2 regions of the Streptomyces sp. NPDC056231 genome follow, and region 1 is predicted to be linked to the other one. Evidence: riboswitches for the same ligand, from Rfam matches in the RefSeq annotation. Region 1 holds a riboswitch; the other holds the start of a gene.

Region 1 (3,199 bases):
GTGCAGAGCAGCACGATCCGGGTACGGCCGACATCGACTCCCAGGGCGGCGGCCGCGTCCTGACCGAAGGCGAAGGCGTCGAGCGTTCGGGCGTGGCCCAGAGAGATCAGCAGGGTCACGACGAGCACGGGGAAACAGACCCACACATCGGTCCAGCCGACGCCGCTGAGCGAGCCGAGCAACCAGAACAGCACGCCTCGGGTCTGCTCGGCGTCGGCCGAGGTCATCACCACGAAGGAGGTCAGCGCGGAGAACAGCTGCATGGCCGCGACGCCGGAGAGGACGACTCGGTCCGTCGTACCGCCGAGGGTGTGACTGAGCAGCAGCACCAGGGCGAACGAGCAGAGGGCCCCGATGAACGCCCCGGTCGAGATCGACACCGCGCCCCCGCCCACCCCGAGGACGACGACCACGACGGCACCCGTCGACGCCCCGGAGGAGACGCCGAGGACGAACGGATCGGCGAGCGGATTGCGGAGCAGGGACTGCATGACCGTGCCGCACACCGCGAGTCCGGCGCCGCACACTGCGGCGAGCAGGGTACGGGGCATGCGCAGGTTCCAGATGATGCCGTCCCGGATAGGGGTGAGCCGCGAGTCGCCCACCCCGAGATGGGCGGCCACCGCGGACCAGACGTCGGCGACGGAGATCCGGGCGGGGCCGATGGTGACGGCGACGGCGACGGACAGCGTGAGCAGGGCGACGCCCGCGGCCCACAGCACACCGTCGCGCAGCCCTCGTGCGCCACCGGCCCTGCGGTGCGCATCGGTTCCGGGTGCCTGGTCCGTGCGTACCGCTGCGACCCGTTCGGTGTCCGTCACCCGGCGAGCCCGAACGTCCGCAGCCCGGCGGCGACCTGTTCCAGACCCTCGACCGTCCGGATGGACGGGTTCATGGCCTGGCCGCTGAGCAGCACGTACCGCTTGTGCTTGACGGCGTCCATGTTCTTCGTCGCGGGACTGGACTCCAGGAACTCGATCTTCTTCGCGGCGCTCTCGGCGGTCTGTGCCCTGCGCGTCAGATCGCCGATGACCAGGACGTCGGGGTTGCGGTCGGCAACGGTCTCCCAGCTGATCTGCGGCCATTCCTCATGGGTGTCGTCGAAGACGTTCTTCGCTCCGAGCTCCCTGGTGATGACGCCGGGTGCGCCGCAGCAGCCCGCCAGATACGGGGCCTTGGAGTCGGAGAACCAGTAGAGGAGAGTGGCGTGGGAGGCGTCGATGCCGTCGGTGGCCTTCTTCACCCGCTCCCGCAGCCGGGCGACGAGCTCGTCGCCGCGCTGCTGAACGCCGAACACGGCGGCCAGGTCGCGCACTTCATCGTAGACGCTGTCCATGGTCAGTGCTTCGGTACGCGCTCCGTCGCCGCTGCCGCTGTTGTCCTTGCCGGTGCAGTCCGCGGGCGACACGTAGGTGGGGACACCGAGCTCCTCGAACTGTTCGCGGGGGGCGACGCCGCCCTTGGCGAGGGTCGATTCGAACGAGGCGCTGACGAAGTCGGGCTCCTGGTCGAGGACCTTCTCCGACGACGGCCGGTTCTCCGAGAGGCGTGGCACCTTCGCGTTGGTCTTCTCCAGCCCCTTCATCACCGGGTCGGTCCAGGTGGCTGTGGCCGCCAGCCGGTCGGCGAGGCCGAGGGAGAGCAGGATCTCCGTCGATCCCTGGTCGACGGAGACGGCGTGGTGCGGTGGGGCTTCGACGGTGACGGTGCGGCCACAGTTCCTGAGCGTCACCGGATAGCCTTCACCGCCGGCTGACTTGGCCGCGGGGTTGTCGGTCCCTCCGCCGCACGCGGTCAGCAGGAGGAGTGCCGCCGAGAGCAGGGCGGCGGCGCGGGCGGGGCTGGCTATGGACGACACGGAGTCCCTCTGCGTCTCAGGGCCCATGCGCGGGGCCCACTGTACGGAGTACTGTCGCCCGGTACCGGGCGACAGGTGCCAGCAGGTCTTCGGACTCGGGTTCCTTCGGACGGGACGCCTTCCCAGGACAACCGTGGATGTCCCAGTGGCCGTGGCCCCGCCCGTCCCCCTCACCGCTGCGCGTCAGCTCCGGATTCGCACCGGATTCCCTGACTCCTAGGTGGAGTTTGACTGGCTTTGGCAAGCTATCACGCTGCCCCGCGGTGCTCGTCGGCGGTGCGGCGCGGTGGGGCCGGAGGCGTCCGGGCCCGCTCCGCCCCTGCCTACGGGCGCTGGAGAGCGACCACGGCGTTGTGGCCGCCGAACCCGAAGGAGTGGCTCACGGCGCGCCGGACGGGCCGGTGGCGGGGCTGTTGGGTGACGCAGTCCATGTCGAATTCGGGCGCCGGGGCGTCCAGGTTGGCGATCGGCGGTACGACCCCGCGCTGCAGCGTGAGGATCGTCAGCCCCGCCTCGATGGCTCCGGCAGCCCCCATGCAGTGGCCCAGTACCCCCTTGGGGGCGGTGACGGGTGGCCGGTGCGGGTAGGCCCGGCTGATGAGAGCGGCTTCGATGGCGTCGCCCAGCGGTGTCGACGTGCCGTGCGCGTTGACGTGTTCGACGTCCGCGGCCGCCCAGTCCGCGTCGCGCAGCGCGGCCTCGACCGCGGCGCGGGCGACAGCGCCGGACGGGTGCGGACTGGTGGGATGGTGGGCGTCGGTGGTGGCGCCTGTCCCGGCGAGCAGCGCCCGCGGGACCGCTGCCCGGGCCCGTGCGTCATCCGCCCGTTCCAGCACCATGACGGCGGCGCCCTCGCCCATGACCAGGCCGGCACGATCTGCCGCGAACGGCCGGGAGAGGCGGCCCGGGTCGCCGTCCCTCGTAGCGGCGGCACCGGACCGCGCGAATCCGGTCATGGCGACCGGGAAGACGATCGACTCGGTGGCTCCGGCGATGGCGAGGTCGCACTGCCCGGTGACCAGCAGGTCCCGGGCGACGGAGAGCGCGGTGACCCCGGAGGAACAGGCGGTGCACGGCGCCAGACTGGGACCGGTCGCCCCCATCCGGATGGCGATCTCCGCCGCGGGCATGTTCGGAATGGTGAGGAGGATCCCCGCCGGCGAGGTGGCCCCCGGCCCGCGCCGGTCGAGGGCGACGGCCTGTTCGGTCAGGCCCGCGGATCCTCCGCTGCTGGTGCCGACGACCACGGCGACCCGGCTGCCGTCCCAGTCGGCCGGGTCCAGTCCGGCGTCCGCGACCGCTTCCCGCGCGGCGAGGACGGCGAATTTGACGTACCTCCCC
Region 2 (3,199 bases), on a different contig from region 1:
ATTCCGGTGCGCCGAACCTCGCCGCCGTGATAGTCCGACGAGTCATGAGAGATCTTCTGACACCTCGACTCGTACTCCACCCGCTGAGTCCCGCCGAGGCGGAGAACATCGTGGCCCGCCGTCCGGGGCCGGGTGCCCTATGGGCACCGGAGTACCCCGGCGACGGCGACGCGGCCGGGGCCCGGCATTTCCTGGAGCACTGCGCCGACACCGGCAATCCCCAGCCGTTCGGCGCCTACGAGATCCGCCTCCGTCAGGACGGACACACCATAGGCGGAGTGGGCTTTCACGGCGTTCCGGACGCGGAGGGGCAGGTGACAATCGGCTACGGCCTGACCCCTGCGGCGCGCGGCAAGGGGTACGCCTCCGAGGCGCTGCGGGCACTGCTGGAGTTCGCCCGCGGCGAGGGTGTCGCCGCCGTGATCGGCGATGCCGACCTCGACAACATCGCGTCCCACCACGTCATGATGGCAGCAGGAATGCGCTTCGTCAGGGCGGACGACCGGCTGAAGCACTTCTTGATCGACTGGTCGGACACGCCGGAGCCATCGGAGGCGTCGGACACAACGCATCCGACGTACGTGACTGAAGCGACCGACGCGACGGACGCCGCATAGACGGCAGAACCCACCGGGGCATCCCGGTGGGTTCTGCCGTCATACGGCCGACGAGTCGGCCGGCGCCTCAGCTCGCAGCGGCGGCCGCGTGGGACGTGGGACCGTCCCCGGCCGTCACTGCGCCGGCCTTGGGCGCCAGCAGCCGCTCGGTCAGATAGCCGAAGACCAGACCGAAAGTGGTCCACAGCGTGGCCTGAACGGCGAGGGTGGCAAGGCGGAACTCCCACAGCAGACTGGCCGGGAAGTCCTTGCCGACCTCGTTGAACGAGGGCAGGAAGGCGTAGGCCAGCCCGATGACGAGCACATAGGCGGCGGACGCGGCGATGGACGCGTTCCAGTTGCCCAGGCGGGGAGCCAGCCGCTTGCCCAAGATGACGGCAGCGACGGCCAACAGCACGCTGAGGGCGACCATCAGGAAGAACAAGGTGGTGCGTTGGCCGATCGTGTCGGGATTTCCGACAGCCGGCGGATTGGCCGGGTATTTGAGGAACGGCACGACGTACACGGTCAGCAGGGCGCCGAACGCGATCAATGCGGCCGTGGCTCTCGGGCCGAACCTGCCGATGCGGCCGAGTGCGTAGCAGAAGACCAGCGCGGCGATGCCGCCGATCGCCACGCCGAAGACCAGGACACCGGTGGCGAGACCCGCGGTGGACTGCATGGTACGGCTGACGAGTTCCTCACCGCCGTGCTCGTGACTGTGAGCCTCTTCGAGCGCGATCGACGCGTCCACCCGGGATTCGCCGAGGAAGTAGGCGACGGCAAGAGCGAGCGCGCCCGCGGCAAGTCCGGCCAGCATGCCGCGGACGAGCAGCGCTCTGACAGATATGGAGTTCATGAACGGTTCCCCTGAGGTGTGCAGCGCGTCAGTGGCAGGGGAAACCGAGCAGGTGACGGCCGTCGTGGACCCACTCGTGGACACCTTCGCCGGAGATGACGGCGGTGGCACCCTGCTCTGCGCCGACGAAGTACAGCAGAACGAGCATGAGAATGCCGAAGAAGACCGCCCACGGGGCAATGGCCTTCAGTGAGATGGGGGTGATGGCGGGGGTGGCGACGGTTGCGGGGGCAGCAGTCTGTGCCATGGCAGAACCTCCTGAGGGAACACGCGTCCCGATCGTGGTGCCTGAGACGACGGTGCCGGGTCTGACTTCCCGCAGGAGTACGGGTTCACAGTGGCGCGACCGTGCCGGATTCTCACCGGACTTCCGTCACACCGTCGTCATGTTCGTCGCGACCATACCGCCTGCGGGCACGCGCCGCCATGGCGCCGACTGCGGGGCCGGGAGGCCCGGATGCCATGGTGTGCTTACCCGAAAGGCCACAGTTCAGGGAGTTGACACCGGTGTTGACGGTGCACGTGATGTTGATCTCACCGGCGCTCAATGCGGCGTTGCGTGAAGCCCGTTTCGACGGCGACGCCCCGCTCGACGCGTCCGGTGTCCGGCGGGCGCGTGCGGCCGCTGCCGCGGTGCCTCCAGCCGATCGCCGGGTGTGCGGAGCGGACGAACGGTGCGCCGGGACCTCCGAGGCGTTGGGGCTGCACTCCGAGCCCGAACCGGTCCTCCACGGCTGGAACTTGGGGCGCTGGAGCGGGCAGCGGCTGGCGGAGGTGAGCGAGGCCGAGCCGGAGGCGGTGTCGGCCTGGCTGTCCGACCCTTCGGCGGCACCGCACGGCGGCGAGTCGCTACTGGACCTGTGTGCGCGAGTGGGCGGCTGGCTGGACTCGTTGCATCGGGACGGCGCCGGGGACGGCCGCCTGATCGCTGTGGTCGAACCCGCGGTGGTGCGCGCCGCGATCGTGCATGCGCTGGGCCTTCCGCCGCAGGCGTTCTGGCGGTTGGACGTCGCCCCGTTGACACTGACAGAGCTCAGCGGCCGGTCCGGCCGCTGGAACCTGCGCTGTGGCCGGTCCTTGAACACCGGAACCGACGCCCCGTAACCCGTCGCCCGCCACCGCCGGACCGGCCCGCCCTGCCGGTGACGTCAGGTCACAGCATCCCCGACGACCGGTCGGGCTGTCCGAGTTCGTCAACGGTGCGACCGAAGCGGTCGTGGAGGCGGAGCCCAGGATGGTGTAGGCCCCCGAGGTTCGCCACCTGTGGCAGGAAGACCACGATCGGAGTGTGGCGCAGCAGCCGTCCCACTGGACGAAGAACACCGCAGCGAACCGCAACGGCCCTGCCACCGGTGCATCGTTGGGCCGACCTTTCGTCTGCGGTCACCAGCGCAGCGGACAGACGGTGGGCGGGCGAGCCGTCTCCGTGACGAACCGCGGAATCCCACCCATCCCCTCTGCGGCGGACCCGCCCGTGAATCCGCCCGTGAATCCGCCCGCATACCCCTATCACTCGCGCAATGTTGACAAATGGTACGTAAACTGGCCAAAGCGTTCGAATCCACCTTCTCGTCGGAAGGGCGACCGGCCATGACCGATCAAACGCAGGTGAAACCCGAGACCACCCGCCCACAATCCGAGGCCGTGCACGGAGCAGGACCGCACGGCGGAAACCGCAGAACGGAACCTGGATCGCGGGGCCGAACCACGATCGCCGACGGCGTGGTGGCGAAGATCGCCGGGC

What was found. Region 1 has a riboswitch for cobalamin ahead of ACNPQM_RS09465 (ABC transporter substrate-binding protein). Riboswitches for the same ligand answer to the same signal wherever they lie in the genome.
Region 2: linked by a shared signal. The riboswitch ahead of ACNPQM_RS22350 (CbtB domain-containing protein) and the one ahead of ACNPQM_RS09465 (ABC transporter substrate-binding protein) in region 1 are both predicted to bind cobalamin.

The regions. Positions count from the first base shown of each region.
Region 1 is NZ_JBLVKW010000008.1:37,653-40,851, reverse strand. It holds gene ACNPQM_RS09470 (FecCD family ABC transporter permease) at 1-821, opposite strand, end outside; gene ACNPQM_RS09465 (ABC transporter substrate-binding protein) at 818-1,858, opposite strand; cobalamin riboswitch at 1,921-2,109, opposite strand; gene ACNPQM_RS09460 (beta-ketoacyl-[acyl-carrier-protein] synthase family protein) at 2,182-3,199, opposite strand, start outside.
Region 2 is NZ_JBLVKW010000029.1:33,390-36,588, reverse strand. It holds gene ACNPQM_RS22360 (GNAT family N-acetyltransferase) at 45-617, shown strand; gene ACNPQM_RS22355 (CbtA family protein) at 685-1,455, opposite strand; gene ACNPQM_RS22350 (CbtB domain-containing protein) at 1,484-1,702, opposite strand; adenosylcobalamin (AdoCbl) riboswitch at 1,706-1,854, opposite strand; gene ACNPQM_RS22345 (histidine phosphatase family protein) at 1,981-2,559, shown strand; gene ACNPQM_RS22340 (Asp23/Gls24 family envelope stress response protein) at 3,046-3,199, shown strand, end outside.